DNA from 3 places in the Metabacillus sp. SLBN-84 genome. Region 2 is predicted to be linked to each of the others. Evidence: predicted binding sites of a transcription regulator. Region 2 holds the regulator's gene; each other region holds the start of a gene.

Region 1 (6,463 bases), on a different contig from region 2:
CCGGGAATGGAAAAAAACATTGAAGAGCTAAAAAAGCGAAACATCCCGCATCTTGTTCTTAATCCGCAGTCTTTTAAAGACATTGGCGATGATTTGCTTGCAGTCGGAAGAGCAGCAGGAGCGGAAAAAAGAGCTGAAGACATTGTTTCCCGGTATCATCAGTTCCTGGATGAATACCGGGAAATTTCAAAGAAGCTGAACGTACGCCCGACCGTCTATTTTGAATGGTGGCCGAATCCGATTTTCACACCGGGCGGAGTCAACTGGCTCACAGAAATGTGTGAACTTGCAGGCGGTACGAATCTATTTAAAGATGTCGATTTAGCGAGCGTTCAAACGGACTGGAGCGATGTAGCGGAGAGAGACCCTGACCATATCTGCCTTGCCTGGGTCGGAGTGAAACAAAGCCGGATGAAAATCTCACATGTTTTAAAGAGACAGCATGCAGAGAGCGTTGCAGCTGTAAGAGAGAACCGTATACATCTGCTCGAAGAACAGCTTTATTGCCGTCCTTCCCCCCGCCTGCTGCACGGGCTTGCGAAGCTTGCTGACATCTTGCATCCTGGCGTTTATCCAAAACCGAAAGCAATGGATGATTTACAATTGCGCATATAACATTTAGTCCCTGGCCGCGGCCAGGACTTTTTTTATTTATTCAGCTTCCTTCATATAAAAATCATGCAAAAAAAACAGCAGCCCTCCGGATGCTGTTTTTTGCCCAGTCTCTAACTCTTTGTTTTAGGCTTCATGTATTTTTGACGGAACGCCTGCATGGAACTGTTTTCATTAAGCTCCGTCAGCTGTTTTTCAGTTAACCGTCCGTTTCCTTTCTGGACGATGTATATGTCTAATGTCTTTTTGCCCCAGAGCTCATAGACTTCATCTACGGTGTCGTAGTAGAGATCGAGCTCATTTCCCTTGATGGCTCCGCCTTTGTCCGCTACGACGCCGAAGCCGTAGTCTGGTATAAAAAGAATGGTGCCGATAGGAAAGACGTTAAGGTCAGCTGCAATTGTAGAATATAAATCTCTTTTCACTTTTACGCCGGAATAAGTGATGCCGTATTCCGGATGTTCGGGATGTTTACCCGTTGATTCGAAGCCTGCAGTGTATCCGGTAGCCGTGACTTCTTTTTTGGGGTAGTGCGCCATTTGGTCTTCCAGCGATTCTGATGTTTCACCTGTGGCTGAAATCGCAAGCGCCGTTTCTTTGCTTTTTAATGACTTGAATGTAAGTCCTGACAGTTTGTAGGGGTGATTTTCTGCCTTTAATCTACCTTCTGCTAATCCGGTCCAGCCCGTTATATCTGTCGCTTCTGCACCTGAAAAAGCCTTGAACGTCGTGCCAAGCGCAAGCAGAAGCATAATAGCCATCAGCAGGCGCCTTATCATTTTTTTCATCTTATGTGTCACTCCTCTCACACTCATAATCGTTTCCAATCAGGAAGCGAAATATTCAGAATGAAGAGGAATCCAATTTCTTCTAGATCTTATAAAAAAGAGTATAAACATACTAAAAAGACCTGCACGCATCGTACAGATCAGGACTAAAACATTTGATATCCTCTTTTTCGCAGCATGTTAATGACGATTCCGGACACGATGGCTCCGGCGAGTCCGCTTACTAATATCAGGATATCTGCAAGGGCCAATGACGCAAAACGCTGTCCAAGCGAAGATATAGATGAACCGGGAGCTGTGAAGTAGGCCGTAAATTTAACTGAATCTACGATAAAGATGCAGACAATCGGATAAATAATAGCCATGATCCATGACATTCTGAGCAGCATGTTCAGCAAGAAACCGATTCCAAAAAACAAAACAAAAAATAAAAGCATTGAAATGATTAATACAGGCAAAAACAAGTTATCCCCTCCAATACACCTCTTTTAGTGTACTGAACAAGGGATAACCCGTCAATCTTAAAATCTATGCTGATTTCTTCCCTGTTCCGTTGCAGCAGTCGCACGTTTCGGAACCTCCAAGAAGCAGCTGGAAATATCCTTTACCCGAACAATAAGGACACTCTTTCTTTTCGATAACAGATCCATTGATCATCTATATTTCCCTCCCGGTAAAAATCTCTTTTTAGATATTGAAGATACTATATCAGGTTCTTTGTAAAGGATAAAGGAAGAAAATCTGACGAGATTCCTGATGTAAGCGAATACATCAACTTCTTCCTCTCGTTTCCTTAACTTTTCTTATTATTTTGAAAATTATAAAAATAAACGGTAAGCTGTGTATCCGAACTGATTTCCGGGATTCGCCCCGTCCACTTTGTTCAGCATTTTTTCAAACGTTTCATCTGCGAATGATTTTAGAAGCAAAGACGAATCACTATGCTCCCTTAGTAGATTGGGGTGCATAAAGGCTGCTTCAAACAGTTCATTTTCCTGAACGGTAATGTCTGAAGAGATGGCTTTAAGCCTGAAAATAATCATGTTATCGCTGATTTTTTCATGGATGACACCTGACCTGATCCCAATCACACCAAGTACAGCCGTTTCTATCCCTGTCTCTTCTAAGATCTCCCTTGAAACAGCTTCATCCACTGTTTCTCCCTCGTTTACAAAGCCGGCAGGAAATGACCATTTGCCCTTTAAACCTCCATAACGCTTTTTAACGACAAGCCATTCACCATTCTCATTTTCAACAAGCCCTGAAACGGCAATCCACACATGTCCCCGTTTGGATGACATTTAAAACTCCCCTTCCTTTTGAAAATCCTTTATGTAAATATCAATTTTTGCGTAAAAAAAAAGACAAAAGCATATAGCTCTTGTCTTTAGTTTAATCGATTTCTCAGAAAAACTTAAATTTTCCTTTTTTCACTACAAGACCTGCTCCGCCAACCATCATAAGAGCACGGTTATCAATCATTTTCTTCATGAATGAAGCTTTTGTACCCATTACTTTTTTGCCGAATACCATGCCTACTGCATCGTCTTCGCCAAGAGAAGCTACTGTACCTTTAATGTCAGGCTTGAACTCTTCCATTTCGCCCTGGTCACGGACTGCAACTGAAATGTTCTTAGCAGCTGTGATACCTTGCTGCATAGCGATTTGAGCTGTAGGAGGGTATGGACGGTTGATTTCTTCGTTGATCACAAGAGAGCAGTCCCCGATGATAAAGACATCATCATGGCCTGGAGCTCTAAGGTAAGAGTCAACTTTTACGCGGCCGCGCATGTTTTCAAATCCGGCTTCTTCTACAATGCTGTTTCCGCGTACGCCTGCTGCCCAAACAACTGTGTCAGCTTTAATTTCTTCCATTACATCGTCTTTTGCAACGATAATGCCGTCTTCAACACATTCTTTAATCGCAGTGCCGATTTTAAATTCAACACCTTTGCGCTCAAGATGATTTACAGCATACTCAACCAGCTCAGGATCAAATCCAGGAAGCGCTGTTGGAGCAGCCTCTACACAGATGATGCGCACTTTCTTATGATCAACATCGTACTCGCGGCAAAGCTCAGGAACACGGTTTGCAAGCTCTCCAAGGAACTCGATGCCGGTGAAGCCTGCTCCGCCCACAACAATTGCAAGACGCTGGTCGCGTTTTACTTCTTCTGTGTTGTAAGTAGCAAATTGATATTCGATGTGCTCGCGCAATTGACGTGCAGCATTAATATTTGTAATGCCGAATGCATATTCTTTAAGACCTTTAATTCCAAATGTCTCAGGATGAGAACCAAGAGAAATAACAAGATAGTCATACTCAAGCTCACCATTTGAAAGGACGATTTTCTTCTCATCTTTGTTGATCGATACAACAGTATCTTTCACAAATTTCACGCGGCTGTTATCGATGACATCTTTTACTTGGTATCTTGCTTTGTCATGATGCAGCGTACCAGCTGATGCCTCGTGAAGCCATGTTGTTTCATAATGATAATCATTTTTGTTCACAAGTGTAAGATCTGCTTCATTTACACCGATCATTTTTTGAAGACGCGTAACTGCCATTAATCCGCCGTAACCTGCACCTAGTACTACTATTTTGGGCTTTCTCAACCGAATCACATCCACCTTTTTTGATTTTTTTGCTGTGAAGGATAGAATAATGTCTATATTCCTTATCTTCCTCCGCTTTACAGCTTTTTATTTTGTTTTCCGCAAAAAAGTTTGTGAAAATGTTCACTTAACTTTTCAGAAAGAAGCAAATAATTAAATATGATAGAAATAATGCCTATATTCCATAATAGCACCTGTACTGATTTTTTCAAGACCAAATTAAAGGATTAAAAACGTTAAGAATTTTACAAAAATAAAAACATTCTCTATAATAATCATAATCAAACAGTGAATGACTCTTTCGCACTGCAGGCGGCTGCCGGCTGAAATGACGAACGAGTGACAATATGTTAACATTAAGAATCATTATCAATTACAATTGGGGGTTATCTTTGTGAAGGAAGACACAAAAGTATACGACATCACGATTATCGGAGGCGGACCGGTAGGATTGTTCACGGCATTCTACGGCGGCATGCGCCAGGCATCTGTTAAAATTATTGAGAGCCTTCCGCAGCTTGGGGGACAGCTCTCTGCCCTTTATCCTGAAAAATACATATATGATGTAGCGGGATTCCCAAAAGTCCTCGCTCAGGAGCTTGTCAACAACTTAAAAGAACAAATGGCTCAATTTGAACCAACGGTTTGTCTTGAACAGGCAGTTGCCGATGTTGAAAAACAGGCAGACGGCGTTTTCAAACTGACAACCGATCAAGAAGTCCATTACTCTAAAACCATCATCATTACTGCCGGAAACGGTGCTTTTCAGCCGCGTAAAATCGAGCTTGAAGAAGCGGCTTCATTTGAAAAATCAAATCTTCACTATTTCATCGATGACCTGAATCAGTTTGCAGGACAGCGCGTACTCGTATGCGGAGGCGGAGACTCAGCAGTAGACTGGTCACTTATGCTTGAACCGATTGCAGAAAAAGTGACCCTTGTCCACAGAAGAGATAAATTCCGCGCCCACGAGCACAGTGTAGAAAATTTAAACAACTCGAAAGTTCAAATCCTGACTCCTTTCATCCCAACTGAACTGACTGGATCAGACAAGATTGAACAGGTCGTATTAGAAGAAGTAAAAGGTGACCGCAAAGAAGTATTGGACGTTGATGCTGTCATCGTAAACTTCGGATTTGTTTCCTCTCTCGGCCCAATTAAAAACTGGGGACTTGAAATCGAAAAAAACTCCATCCTCGTCAACAGCAAAATGGAGACAAATGTTGAAGGCATTTATGCTGCAGGAGATATCTGCACGTACGAAGGAAAAGTCAAGCTGATTGCAAGCGGATTTGGAGAAGCTCCAACTGCCGTTAACAATGCAAAAGCCTATATGGATCCAAAAGCAAGAGTGCAGCCTCTTCACAGCACAAGCTTGTTTGAAAAATAAGGGAAATAATGAAGATTGCAGAGAAATTTTTTATTTCTCTGCAATCTTTTTTTATTTGCGTTAATTTTTTGGTTTAATCCAGAAAAAAATGATGAGAGCGGCAAGTTTTACATGCTCACTGCATGATAAGTCAGTTTTTCTGCCAACACTTGAATTTTGCTGCCAGGATTGCCGTTTTATAACCAACTTTTCCGGCTTTACTACCAACTCTTTCTGTTTTACTGCCAACTTCCCTTGTTTTACTGCCAACTCTTTCTTTTTTACTACCAACTTCCCTTTTTTTACTACCAACTTCCCTTTTTTTACTGCCAACTCTTCCTTTTTAGCAACCAACCACTTAGTTTTTCTCTATCTTTATTTACTGCCAGTTTTGGTTGTAGGGGTTATAAAAATACGGTTGCGGCTGCTGATACCGCTGGCCGTCAAACTGCATCATCCCCTGATCTGATCCGGGCATCTGGCCAAACGGACTTCCCTGGCCTCCCTGCATGCCTCCGCCCTGGCCCATTCCAGGCATCTGGCCGAACGGACTCTGCTGACCTCCCTGCATGCCTCCACCTTGACCCATTCCGGGCATTTGGCCGAACGGACTCTGCTGGCCTCCCTGCATGCCTCCACCTTGACTCATTCCCGGCATCTGTCCAGGCGATCCCCCTTGACCGCCTTGTGAGCTTCCGCCCTGACCCATGCCAGGCATCTGTCCAGGCGATCCCCCTTGACCGCCTTGTGAGCCTCCGTTCTGACCCATTCCCGGCATCTCGCCAAATGGGCTCTGTCCGCTTCCGGAACCGCCATTTTGACCTCCTGTTCCGCCGTTCTGACCCCCTTCAGTTCCGCCTTGCCCTCCGGATCCGCCATTTTGACCGCCGGATCCGCCTTGTCCGCCGTTCTGTCCGCCTTCTGAAGAGCCGCCTTGCTGCCCCTGCTCTGACTGACCGCCTCCATTTTGCCCTTCGCCTTCAGCCTTCGGAGGTTTCTCCATTACTTTAAATGATTTTATATCGCTAACGTTTACTCTGCTTGTAGTTAAAGCAGGAAAAGACAGGATATACGC
Region 2 (6,463 bases):
CGGTGCGGATTTCCTTTTCTGTTAGCATCGGGTAGTCATCCCACAGCTCATCAAGGACTCGTTTATTCGACGTAAGATTCGCCTGCTCCTGATCGTAATAGCCGATCTTGACGCCGGATCCAAGCTGAAATGACCCTTTTAGTGGAGCAAGTCTTTCAATGATCGTTTTCAGGAGTGTCGACTTTCCGACTCCGTTCGGCCCGACGAGCGCGATGCTGTCACCCCGTGAAACGGAAAAAGAGACATTTGAAATGATCGGATTCGTTCCATCATAGGAAACAGCGATATCATTCGCTTTTAAAACATCATTTCCGCTCTGCCGCTCGATATCAAATTTAAAGTGGGCAGACTTCTCATCCCCAAGCGGCCTGTCCATCAAATCCATGCGCTGCAGTTTTTTCTGACGGCTTTGCGCGCGCTTTGTTGTTGATGCTCTTGCCATGTTCCGCTGGATAAAATCCTTCAGCTTCGCCACTTCATCCTGCTGTTTTTCAAATAATTTAAGCTCGCGTTCATAGTTTTCAGCGGCCTGCTCGAGGTAGCGGCTATAGTTGCCGATGTACTTTCTGCTGGAGTGCCTTGAAATCTCATACACCTGGTTGACAACCTTATCAAGGAAGTACCGGTCATGGGATACGATTAGAATGGCACCGCTGTAACCCTGCAGGTATTGCTCAAGCCAGGACAGCGTTGCGATATCCAGATGGTTCGTCGGTTCATCCAGCACGAGCAGATCAGGGCTTGTCAAAAGCAGCTTACCAAGGGCAAGGCGTGTTTTCTGGCCTCCGCTCAAACGCTGGATCGGTGTTGAGATGTCAAAGTCAGCAAAGCCGAGTCCGTGAAGAACAGAACGGATGACTGCTTCATATTGATAGCCGCCTTTTTCTTTAAATTCAACCTGAAGACGGTCGTATTCATTCAGCAGCTGCTGAAATTCCCGTTCTGAAGGGTCTGTTTCAGCCATTTTCATCTCTAGGCTGCGCATCGTTTTTTCCATATCCTTAAGAGGCTGGAAAACGGAATTCATTTCATCCCAGATGGAAAGCTCGGATTCAAGGCCGGTATCCTGGGCCAGATAGCCGATCCGGACATCCTTAGGCTTGATGATTTCTCCTGATTCATAGGAAAGCTGTCCCGCGATAATCTTCAGGAGCGTTGATTTTCCGGCGCCGTTGCGGCCGACGAGTGCAATCTTGTCGCGCGTTTGTACTTCAAGTTTAATGTTCGATAATATAAGATCAGCAGCAAAATATTTTGTCAGCTGGTTAATTTGCAGCAAAATCATGTCTTTTCACCTCATGCTATGATAGGTTAAGTGTAGCTTATCCGCGGGGTGCCCGCAATGATTGGGGCCTCCGGATGCTTGTATTTGTCACAATAAGTAAAAAGACAGATTTGTAAAAATAGTGTATAGTCTAGGTATGAGGGGCGTAAAAAGATGTCAAATTTTACTCATTTTAACCAGCAGGGCAGAGCCAGGATGGTTGATATATCCGAAAAAAATGAAACAGTCCGCACAGCCGAAGCGATTTCAAGCGTCATCATGAGCATCGATGTGCATGAGAAAATCGTAAACCAGCAGCTTGAAAAAGGCGACGTGCTTGCTGTTGCGCAGGTAGCCGGCATTATGGCTGCTAAGAACACATGGAACATCATTCCGATGTGCCACCCGATCCCGCTTAAAGGAATCGATATCTCATTTGACTGGGAAAAAGACGAGGGACAAGCCCGCCTTGTCATACATGCTGCAGTCAAAACAAAAGGAAGTACAGGTGTTGAAATGGAAGCGCTAACTTCCGCTTCTGTCTGTGCACTGACGGTTTATGATATGTGCAAGGCTTTAGACAAGGGACTGGTAATCGGTCCGACGTACTTATCTCAAAAAACCGGCGGGAAAAATGGGGATTACAAGAGAGATAAATCTGCATCTTTGAATGTGGGGGTTAGAACGTGAACAACATTGAACAATCCAAAATTCCGCAGGCGACGGCAAAACGTCTGCCTTTATACTACAGGTTCTTAAAAAACCTGCATGCCTCAGGAAAGCAGCGGGTGTCATCAGCTGAACTGAGTGATGCCGTGAAGGTCGATTCCGCGACCATCCGAAGAGACTTTTCCTACTTTGGAGCTCTAGGGAAAAAAGGATATGGCTACAACGTCAATTACCTGCTGTCTTTTTTCAGAAAGACGCTTGATCAGGACGAGGTCACAAAGGTTACGCTGATTGGAGTAGGAAATCTCGGTACAGCTTTCCTTCATTATAACTTCACGAAAAACAACAATACGCTGATTTCACTGGCGTTTGATGTGGATGAGAACAAAATCGGCACCGAAATTGGCGACGTGCCGATCTATCATCTTGATAACATGGAAGAGCACCTGCCTGAGGATGTGACCGTTGCGATCTTGACGGTCCCTGCCCAGGCTGCCCAGGCGATTACAGACAGACTGATTGCAAAGGGCATTAAAGGCATTTTGAACTTCACACCGGCAAGACTGAATGTGCCGGAGGAAATCAGAATTCACCATATTGATCTTGCCGTTGAGCTGCAGTCGCTCGTCTACTTTTTGAAACATTACCCGAACGCATAAAGAAAGAGGTGAAAACCATGCCGAACATAGGATTTGGAAGTCTGCTGCTGATCGTTTTTGCTGCTTTATTAATCTTTGGTCCAAAGAAGCTTCCGGAACTTGGAAAAGCGCTGGGAAATTCGCTGCGCGAGTTCAAGTCTGCCACAAAAGGGCTTGCAGATGACGATGAGGAAGACAAAAAGAAGGAAGAGAAGTAAGATAGGATGAAAGCAGTTATGAAACAAAACGACATGTCGGTCATCGATCACATTGCCGAGCTCAGAAAACGGATCATCATTACGGTCTTTTTCCTGTTTCTCGCTGTGATTGCCGGCTTCTTACTCGCAAAGCCGATCATTATTTATCTGCAGCATACGACAGAAGCTGAGAATTTGACGCTTAATTCATTCCGCATGACAGATCCGATCATGGTCTACATGCAGTTTACCTTTATCATCGCCTTTATCCTGACGTCACCGGTCATTCTTTATCAGCTGTGGGCCTTCGTAAGTCCGGGGCTTTACGAAAAAGAAAGACGTGTCACGCTCAGCTATATCCCGATTAGCATCGGGCTGTTTCTGGCCGGTCTGAGCTTTTCGTATTTCCTGCTGTTTCCATTCGTGGTTGATTTTATGGAGCAGCTGTCAAATGATCTTGATATTAACCAGGTCATCGGGATTAACGAGTATTTTCAGTTTCTCATTCAGCTCACCATACCGTTCGGACTGCTGTTTCAGCTGCCGGTTGTCATCATGTTTTTGACAAGGCTCGGGATTGTCACGCCGATGTTCCTGTCAAAGGTGAGGAAATACGCATACTTCATTCTGCTTGTCATCGCAGCGCTCATCACACCTCCGGAGATTGTCTCGCATCTCATGGTGTCTGTTCCGCTTTTCATTTTGTATGAAGTCAGTATTTTCGTCTCAAGATTTGCCTACCGGAAAGCACAGAAAACACAGTTTGAGGAAGAAAATAAAGAAGGGTAATCCGCTGCCGGATTACCCTTCTTCCTATTTTTTCTTCGTTTTTACTTTATACGAAAGAGTAAACATTCGGAATGCCACTCCAAGATCAAATGTTGCAATCAGCATCAGCAGGATGGTCGGAAAAGACCATAGCCCGTTTTCCGAGCTGTTTACCGCAAGATAGGTAAACAGGATGCCCATTGCCAAGTAGAAAATTCCCATCGATACCGGGCTTGTTCTCATTCTTACATGCCTCCAAAAATAAATTGCATTTGTTCCGCATTCTTCATCATTTCTTCAATCTGTTCGCGGTTCGACTGCAGCAGCACGACCAGTGTATTCATGGCGACATGTGCAAAGATCGGTACGAGCAGGCGCTTTGTCCGGATATACAGGAAAGCAAAGACAAAGCCCATTGATCCGTACAGGAGCAGATGCTGCGGCTCACCGTGCACAAGCGCAAAAACGATTGAACTGATCAAAGCCGAAAGGAAGAAATTCATGCGCTGATAGAGAGCGCCGAACAGAATCTTTCTGAAAATGATTTCCTCTAATATCGGTCCGATAATGGAAGTGACGAGGATAAGAAGAGGCGTAACCTTTAATACTTCCATGATAATCTGCGTATTTTCTGACTCTCCCTGGATTCCGAGCACTCTCGTTTCAATTGTGGCTGCGAGAACCTGGACAGTCAGCGCCAAAAATACTCCGGCCACTGCCCATAGGATGGACACACTTACCGGGGCTGCGTCACCTCTTAATTCCTTGTTGTCTCTAAAGTGGGTGCGCATGAAAAACAGGACGAGGACAAATGCAGCCGCAAAGCTGAAAACGGTCCAGTATCCGGATGCCATAATCTGAGCCATTCTCATCGATTCGCCTTCGCCTACACCAAGCTTAAGAAGAAGCGGGATGCCAAGAATGCCTGAAAACTGCATGACGATGTATGTCAAAATGATTAGCCAGTATTCTTTCTTCAATCGAATGACTCCTTTTTTCGCCGATTATCGGTCATATGTTTATGTGTCAACTAGGCATTATTGTACCATAAACAGGGCAGCATGTAGGAGGATAACGCCTTTATGGTATGCCTTATGGGGACGAATCATGTAATTGATAAGGATTTCATTTTTTTTTGACTTATCACTTGAATTTGAGTGAGAGATTCTATAATATAATACTTGTGTTAGCACTCGAGACATCTGAGTGCTAATAAATAAGAAAATTTAAATCAATGAAATTTGAGGAGGTTGTTTCACTTGTTAAAGCCATTAGGTGATCGTGTCGTAATTGAGCTTGTACAATCTGAAGAAAAGACTGCCAGCGGAATCGTATTGCCGGACAGCGCGAAAGAAAAGCCGCAAGAGGGCAAAGTTGTAGCAGTAGGTACTGGTCGTGTGCTTGACAACGGTGAGCGTGTTGCTCTTGAAGTTGCAGAAGGCGATCGTATTATCTTCTCAAAATACTCTGGTACTGAAGTGAAGTATGAGGGTGCTGAATACTTAATCTTACGCGAAAGCGACATTTTAGCAGTTATCGGCTAATTTTATAAATAACATAAAAAACTTTTCAGGAGGTAAGAAATTATGGCTAAAGACATTAAATTCAGTGAAGACGCTCGCCGTGCAATGCTGCGCGGAGTTGACGCACTTGCAAATGCTGTAAAAGTAACACTTGGACCAAAAGGACGCAACGTGGTTCTTGAGAAAAAATTCGGATCTCCGCTAATCACAAATGACGGTGTAACCATCGCAAAAGAAATTGAGCTTGAAGATGCATTCGAAAACATGGGTGCAAAGCTTGTTGCTGAAGTTGCAAGCAAAACAAACGACGTAGCAGGTGACGGTACAACAACTGCAACGGTTCTTGCTCAGGCAATGATCCGCGAAGGTCTTAAAAACGTAACTGCAGGCGCTAACCCAATGGGTATCCGCAAAGGTATCGAAAAAGCGGTTGTTGTTGCTACAGAAGAGCTTAAAGCCATCTCTAAACCAATCGAAAGCAAAGAATCGATTGCTCAAGTAGCTGCGATTTCTGCTGCTGACGACGAAGTAGGTCAATTGATCGCTGAAGCAATGGAGCGCGTTGGCAACGACGGCGTTATCACAATTGAAGAATCAAAAGGCTTCACAACAGAGCTTGAAGTCGTTGAAGGTATGCAGTTCGACCGCGGATATGCATCTCCATACATGGTCACTGATTCAGACAAAATGGAAGCTGTCCTAGACAACCCGTACATCTTAATCACTGACAAAAAAATCACAAACATTCAGGAGATCCTTCCTGTACTTGAGCAGGTTGTACAACAAGGCAAGCCTCTACTATTGATTGCTGAGGATGTTGAAGGTGAAGCACTTGCTACTCTAGTAGTAAACAAACTTCGCGGAACATTCAATGCAGTAGCTGTTAAAGCTCCTGGATTCGGCGACCGCCGCAAAGCCATGCTTGAGGACATCTCTGTTCTTACAGGCGGAGAAGTGATCACTGAAGACTTAGGTCTTGACCTTAAATCAGCGAACATTTCCCAGCTTGGCCGCGCTTCTAAAGTTGTTGTAACAAAAGAAAACACAACAATCGTTGAAGGCGCTGGCGAGTCTGACAAAATTGCAGGCCGCGTAAAACAAATCCGTGCTCAATTAGAAGAAACAACTTCTGAGTTCGATAAAGAAAAATTACAAGAACGTCTGGCTAAATTAGCTGGCGGCGTAGCAGTCATCAAAGTTGGTGCTGCAACTGAAACAGAACTAAAAGAGCGCAAACTTCGCATTGAAGATGCCCTTAACTCTACTCGCGCTGCAGTAGAAGAAGGTATCGTATCAGGCGGTGGTACAGCCCTTGTAAATGTATACAACAAAGTAGCATCTGTTGAAGGAGAAGGCGACTTCGCGACAGGCGTAAACATCGTTCTTCGCGCACTTGAAGAGCCA
Region 3 (6,463 bases), on a different contig from region 2:
GATAGGTGACAGGTTCGGCCGCTACAGCAAATACATCATACAGGACCGAGCGCTGCCTGATGCCCGTGACGGGCTGAAGCCTGTGCAGCGCAGAATCCTGTATGCCATGCATGTTGACGGCAATACAAACGATAAAAACTTCAGAAAATCAGCAAAAACAGTCGGTAATGTTATCGGTAATTATCATCCTCACGGAGACACATCTGTTTATGATGCCATGGTAAGGATGAGCCAGGACTGGAAAGTGCGCAATCTCCTGATTGAGATGCACGGCAACAACGGAAGCAATGACGGCGACCCGCCTGCTGCGATGCGTTATACAGAGGCGCGTCTTTCACCGATTGCATCTGAGCTTCTAAGGGATATCGATAAACGGACAGTAGAATTTGTGCCGAACTTCGATGATACAAGCAGTGAACCTCTTGTTCTGCCTGCCATGTATCCAAATCTCCTTGTAAACGGGTCAACAGGTATATCAGCGGGTTACGCAACAGACATTCCGCCTCACCATCTTGGAGAGGTCATTGATGCTGTGATGAAACGCATTGACAAACCGGACTGCACAGTTGACGAACTCATGACTGTCATAAACGGCCCTGATTTTCCGACCGGAGGCATTATTCAGGGAATTGACGGCATCAAGAAAGCTTATGAAACTGGTAAAGGGAAAGTCATTATCCGGGGAAAAGCGGAGATTGAAAGCGTCAGGGGCGGTAAACAGCAGATTGTCATCACAGAAATTCCATTTGAAGTAAATAAGGCAAACCTTGTGAAGCGCATGGACGAGTTCCGGATTGAGCGAAAGCTTGACGGCATTGCTGAGGTCCGTGATGAAACTGACCGGACCGGAATGAGGATTGTCGTGGAACTTAAAAAAGACGCTGATGCACAGGGAATCCTGAATTACCTGTACAAAAACAGCGACCTGCAGGTTCCTTATAATTTTAATATGGTGGCCATACATAACAGACGCCCGACACTCATGACGCTGCCTGCCATTCTTGATGCTTATATTTCGCATCAGAAGGAAGTCATCACAAACCGCTCCAAATACGACCTTGAAAAGGCCAAAGAGCGCCAGCATATCGTCGAGGGACTCATTAAAGCCCTGTCTATCCTCGATGAGGTGATCGCTGTTATCAGGGCATCCAAGGACAAACGGGATGCAAAGGATAACTTAATTGCAAAGTTTGCGTTTACAGAAATTCAGGCTGAAGCCATTGTATCCCTTCAGCTTTACAGATTAACAAACACGGATATCACGGCTCTTCAAAATGAAGCGAAAGAGCTTGATGAAAAAATAGCACAGCTTCTTGATATCCTGAACAATGAGAAAAAACTGTATCAGGTGATCAAAACAGATTTGAAAAAAATCAAAAAAACCTATGCGGATCAAAGACGCTCTGTCATTCAGCATGAGATTCAGGAAATAAAAATCAACCTTGAAGTGATGATTCCGTCAGAAGACGTTATAGTTACCGTAACAAAGGACGGCTATATCAAACGTACGAGCAGCCGTTCATACTCTGCATCAAACGGCCAGGATTTCGGCATGAAAGAAACAGACAGGCTGCTCGGGAAATTTGACATTAATACAACCGAAACCATTCTGCTGTTCACAAGCAAGGGCAATTACATCTATTGTCCGGTTCATGAAATTCCTGATATCCGCTGGAAGGACCTCGGCCAGCATATTGCCAATCTTGTCAGCCTGGAGCGGGATGAACAGCTGATAAAGGCCATGCCTGTTAAAGATTTTGAAGCAGCGCAGTACCTGCTCTTTGTCACAAAGAACGGGATGGTCAAAAAAACCGAACTGAAATTGTACAAGGCCCAGAGGTACTCCAAAGCGTTAATGGCTGTCAATCTTAAAGGCGATGACGAGTTGGTCAATGTATTTATGACATCCGGAAACGATGATCTGTTCCTCGCGACGCAGTTCGGATATGGATTGTGGTTTGCTGAAGAAGAAGTCGGCATTGTGGGCGCAAGAGCAGCAGGAGTAAAAGGAATGAATCTGAAAGAGGGAGATACAGTAGCAGGCGCTGCGGTTTTCCCTGCAGGAAACATTCCACAGATTGTCATTGTCACACAGCGGGGCGCTGCAAAGAAAATGTCGCTTAAAGAATTTGAAAAGACTTCAAGAGCCAAGCGGGGATTAATTATGCTGAGAGAGCTGAAGAACAATCCTCACAGAGTCGTTGGCATGCACCTTGTCGATCAGTCGAGCAAACTGATGCTGAAGACAGAAAAAGGGCATACAGAAGAAGTTCACGCAGCTCAACTGCGCGCAAATGACAGGTACAGCAACGGATCTTTCTTTATCGATGAGGGAGATTCCGGGTCAGTTAAAGAAGTGTGGGTGCCAGTCACCCAGTAAATGAAAAGACATCCCTTTCATTAAAGGGATGTCTTTTTTGCGTCTTATTTATTTTTAGAGAAGTATTCAGTAAACGCGTGCATAATCTCAATTCCCTGATACAAAAATAGACTAAAGGCCGTTAATGAAAAACCAGTCACCATAATTAGTCTCATCCAGAACATCGCATTTCCCTCCTTTTTTAAAAAGATTCTAGGGTCTTAGCGATGTACGGCCATAATAGGAGGACTGGTAGAAAACAGACAGCAGAAATTTCTTGAACAGGCCTGCTGAAGCTGATAAAGCAGCAATCACAGCGGCCGCTAAAAGTACAGGTATCAAGCTTGACTCGCTTTGATCAGTGCTGAAAGGCATTTTCTCGTATTCAGCTTTATCCGCTGTAACCAGCTGAACATGCTCTTCAACATCAAAAGCCGGTGTCTTTACGGGATGATGCTGCACATGCGGCGAAACCCCGGTCAGGAGAAGGGCAATGAGAAATAGAAAAATCGTCTGTCTCATAACATTCCTCCTTTTAAATCGTGCAATCGAATATACATAATCATAACGCAAAAAGACGGATTCGAACAGTGGAAACTTTTTTCGTTTTTACTGTGCAAAACGACAATTTCTGATATACTCTAACTTTGTGATGTTAGGAAGCCTAACATGAAGTTAGAAAATTTATTTTTTTCAGGAGGTTTAATATGGATTTTTTAAATGGAATGATTTCCGGAGGGAATACAATTCTGTGGTCATACTTGCTGATCTATATGCTTGTAGGAATTGGTTTGTATTTCACAGTCCGTTCAAGATTTGTCCAATTCCGCTACTTTGGCGAAATGTTCAGGCTTCTAAAGGAACCTGCAATGGTATCCAAAGAAGGCAAGAGAGGCATTTCGTCCCTGCAGGCATTCTTTATCAGTGCAGCATCAAGGGTTGGCACCGGTAATTTAGCGGGAGTAGCTATTGCCATTGCCGTCGGAGGACCGGGTGCGGTTTTCTGGATGTGGCTGATTGCGCTTGTAGGAATGGCTTCAAGCTTTGTAGAAAGCACACTTGCGCAGGTCTACAAAGTAAAAGACGGAGATCAATTCCGCGGAGGCCCTGCTTACTATATGGAAAAAGCGCTGAAGGCAAGGTGGATGGGAATCCTGTTTGCTGTTTTAATAACGTTATGCTTCGGACTGATTTTCAATGCTGTTCAGGCCAATACCATTGCTCTTGCTTTTGACAGTGCATTTGCTGTGGATAAAACGGTTATGGGCATCATTTTGGCTGTCTTCACCGCACTGATTATTTTCGGCGGTCTGAAAAGGGTAGCTGCAGCATCCCAGATTATCGTGCCTGTTATGGCGCTGATCTACATAGCTGTTGCTCTTGTCGTTGTTATTATGAACATTACAGAAGTGCCGAACGTCATCGCCGTCATTTTTGCAAATGCTTTTGGATTTGAGCAGGCAGTAGGCGGAGGTATTGGAGCTGCAGTTGAAAACGGAATTAAGAGAGGACTGTTCTCGAATGAAGCGGGTATGGGAAGTGCACCGAACGCTGCTGCTACGGCAAACGTTTCTCACCCTGCTAAACAAGGTTTCATCCAGACGCTAGGCGTGTTTTTCGACACGATTATCATCTGCAGCACAACAGCATTCCTGATTCTTCTGTTTGACACGACACCGGATCCTTCGCTTGACGGTATTCAAATTACCCAGGCAGCTTTGCAGTCTCACATCGGAGACTGGGCAGGCACGTTCCTGGCTGTAGCGATTCTGCTGTTCGCATTCAGTTCGGTTATTGGAAACTACTACTACGGGGAAACAAATATTGAGTTTTTAAACGGAAGCAAAACCGTTCTGTTTATCTACCGTTTAGCAGTAGTCGGGATGGTTATCTTCGGGTCGGTATCAGGTTTCCAGCTGATTTGGGATATGGCTGATCTCTTTATGGGTCTTATGGCCGTTACGAACCTTATTGCCATTGCCATCCTTTCAAAAATTGCATTTGAAGTGCTGAAAGATTATGCACGCCAGCGCAAAGAAGGCAAAAATCCTGTATTTAAAGCAAGCTCCATCAAAGGACTTAAAAATACCGAATGCTGGGGAGACGATGAGGTTTAACCTCTGAATACGAAGCATTAACGGATTCATCCACTGCTAAAGCACACCTTTCAGTTTCTGAGCGGTGTGCTTTTTCTTTAGAAAAGCGGAGGCCGGCAGATGGGGAGGAAGCAGAATTTTTATAGAGAAGGCATAGGGGCTTTGTCAAATGTCCTGCTGTAAAACAGCGAAGAGTTTGTGAAAATGTGAACAAACTTTATCAATTCATGTATTTCTATCGTTTTACAGATGAATTTGGGCTAAACTAATCAGTAGAAGCAGATCATTCCATTTATTTATGTGAAAACATTCACAAACACTTGTTTTAATTTTCCTGATTAGAGGAAAAGAATGGATAAACTGCTATTTATTGCGTGAAGTAGGGGGGAACGAAATTGTTTGAGTATGATCCGGTATTGTACAGCAGAATTCTGACGGGCTTGACACTTGCATTTCATACGATTTTTTCCACACTTGGAGTAGGTGTGCCGCTGCTCATTGCTCTTGCAGAGTGGATTGGCATCAGGCGAAATGATGAACATTATCATCTTCTTGCAAGGAGATGGGCAAGGGGCTACATCATCACAGTGGCTGTCGGGGTTGTTACAGGAACGGCAATAGCCCTTCAGCTCAGTCTGCTGTGGCCGAACTTTATGCAGGTTGCAGGCCAGACAATCAGTCTGCCGCTGTTCTTGGAAACTTTCGCATTTTTCTTTGAAGCTATTTTTCTTGGTATCTACCTTTATACATGGGATCGCTTCAAAAAGAAAATCTACCATTTGCTGCTGCTGATTCCGGTGGCTCTCGGAGCGACGCTTTCCGGTTTCTTTATTACAACTGTGAATGCTTTTATGAACGCTCCGCTTGGATTTAATATGGAAAACGGAGTTTTGACTGGTGTAAACCCGCTGCTTGCGATGTTTAATCCGGCAACGCCGACAAAAATGGCGCACGTGCTGTCTTCAGCCTACTTAACATCTGCCTGTGTGCTGGCTGCCATTGCCGCATTTATGATTCTAAGGGGCAGAAAGCACGTTTATTACAAAAAAGCACTCCGACTTTCTATGACTGTGGCTTTTGTCTGTGCAATAAGTACAGCCGTTATTGGCGATCTATCAGGAAAATATTTGGCAGAGTACCAGCCTGAAAAGCTGGCTGCTGCAGAATGGCATTTTGAAACAACAGAAGAAGCATCATTAATTCTCGGAGGAATCCTTGATGAAAACAACGAGGTCAAGTATGCACTTGAGATTCCCTACGCATTGAGCATTCTTGCGCACGGAACGCCGGATGCAGAGGTGACGGGGCTTGAAGAGTTTCCAGAGGAAGAATGGCCGCCGCTGATTGTCCATTATTTCTTTGATCTGATGGTTGGAATCGGCATGTTTTTGGCGTTTGTATCCTTCCTGTACATGGTCATGAGATGGCGGAAAAAATCTAATGAGCTGAACCGGATTCTCTTATGGCTGATTGTCAGCACAGGTCCTCTTGCCATGCTTGCCATTGAAGCGGGATGGTTCTTTACAGAAGAGGGCAGACAGCCTTGGATCTTAAGAGGCTACATGACAACGGCGGAAGGTGCCACGACATCAGGCTACGTTGACATCATGCTGTATTTGTTCATCGCCCTGTACGCGGTGCTTGCTGTATCAGCCGTTGCTGTGCTTCGCCGTACATTCAAGGCAAATCCCGCTGAGCGCGAGCTTGAAAAATTAGGATTGAAATAGGAGAGGACAAGATGGATTATGAACTGATTGGAATTACCGTGCTCTGGACATTTTTGTACGGATACCTTATTGTAGCGTCCATTGATTTTGGTGCAGGTTTTTTCAATTATTACTCTGCACTGACAGGACGCGGGCCTATTGTAAAAAAAGTGATTAACCGGTATTTGTCTCCGGTCTGGGAAGTGACGAATGTATTCCTGATCTTCTTCTACATTGGATTGGTCGGATTTTTTCCGTCGCTTGCCTATTATTACGGTACAGCCCTTCTCGTGCCAGGAAGC

The links. The regulator Rex, encoded in region 2, represses fermentation and respiration genes when NADH is low (regulators of the CRP and FNR family bind a similar motif). The targets are predictions, from matches to a motif close to TTGTGAAATATTTCACAA.
Region 1: a site for Rex is predicted at 4,131-4,148, ahead of yumC (ferredoxin--NADP reductase 2). Genes of this name have one in related genera too.
Region 3: a site for Rex is predicted at 4,754-4,771, ahead of RKD52_RS11735 (cytochrome ubiquinol oxidase subunit I). Genes of this name have one in related genera too.

The regions. Positions count from the first base shown of each region.
Region 1 is NZ_JBRJIP010000001.1:822,769-829,231, reverse strand. It holds gene RKD52_RS04045 (cobalamin-binding protein) at 1-615, shown strand, start outside; gene RKD52_RS04040 (3D domain-containing protein) at 726-1,400, opposite strand; gene RKD52_RS04035 (YuiB family protein) at 1,547-1,837, opposite strand; gene RKD52_RS04030 (YuiA family protein) at 1,929-2,057, opposite strand; partial or broken gene RKD52_RS04025 (NUDIX domain-containing protein) at 2,359-2,701, opposite strand; gene RKD52_RS04020 (NAD(P)/FAD-dependent oxidoreductase) at 2,805-4,028, opposite strand; gene yumC (ferredoxin--NADP reductase 2) at 4,414-5,409, shown strand; gene RKD52_RS04010 (hypothetical protein) at 5,470-5,742, opposite strand; gene RKD52_RS04005 (hypothetical protein) at 5,768-6,463, opposite strand, start outside.
Region 2 is NZ_JBRJIP010000005.1:9,783-16,245, forward strand. It holds gene RKD52_RS21190 (ABC-F family ATP-binding cassette domain-containing protein) at 1-1,285, opposite strand, end outside; gene moaC (cyclic pyranopterin monophosphate synthase MoaC) at 1,439-1,954, shown strand; gene RKD52_RS21200 (redox-sensing transcriptional repressor Rex) at 1,951-2,592, shown strand; gene RKD52_RS21205 (twin-arginine translocase TatA/TatE family subunit) at 2,610-2,789, shown strand; gene tatC (twin-arginine translocase subunit TatC) at 2,808-3,557, shown strand; gene RKD52_RS21215 (YdiK family protein) at 3,582-3,779, opposite strand; gene RKD52_RS21220 (CPBP family intramembrane glutamic endopeptidase) at 3,782-4,516, opposite strand; gene groES (co-chaperone GroES) at 4,796-5,080, shown strand; gene groL (chaperonin GroEL) at 5,123-6,463, shown strand, end outside.
Region 3 is NZ_JBRJIP010000001.1:2,293,085-2,299,547, reverse strand. It holds gene parC (DNA topoisomerase IV subunit A) at 1-2,380, shown strand, start outside; gene RKD52_RS11745 (hypothetical protein) at 2,573-2,881, opposite strand; gene RKD52_RS11740 (alanine/glycine:cation symporter family protein) at 3,067-4,476, shown strand; gene RKD52_RS11735 (cytochrome ubiquinol oxidase subunit I) at 4,851-6,182, shown strand; gene RKD52_RS11730 (cytochrome d ubiquinol oxidase subunit II) at 6,194-6,463, shown strand, end outside.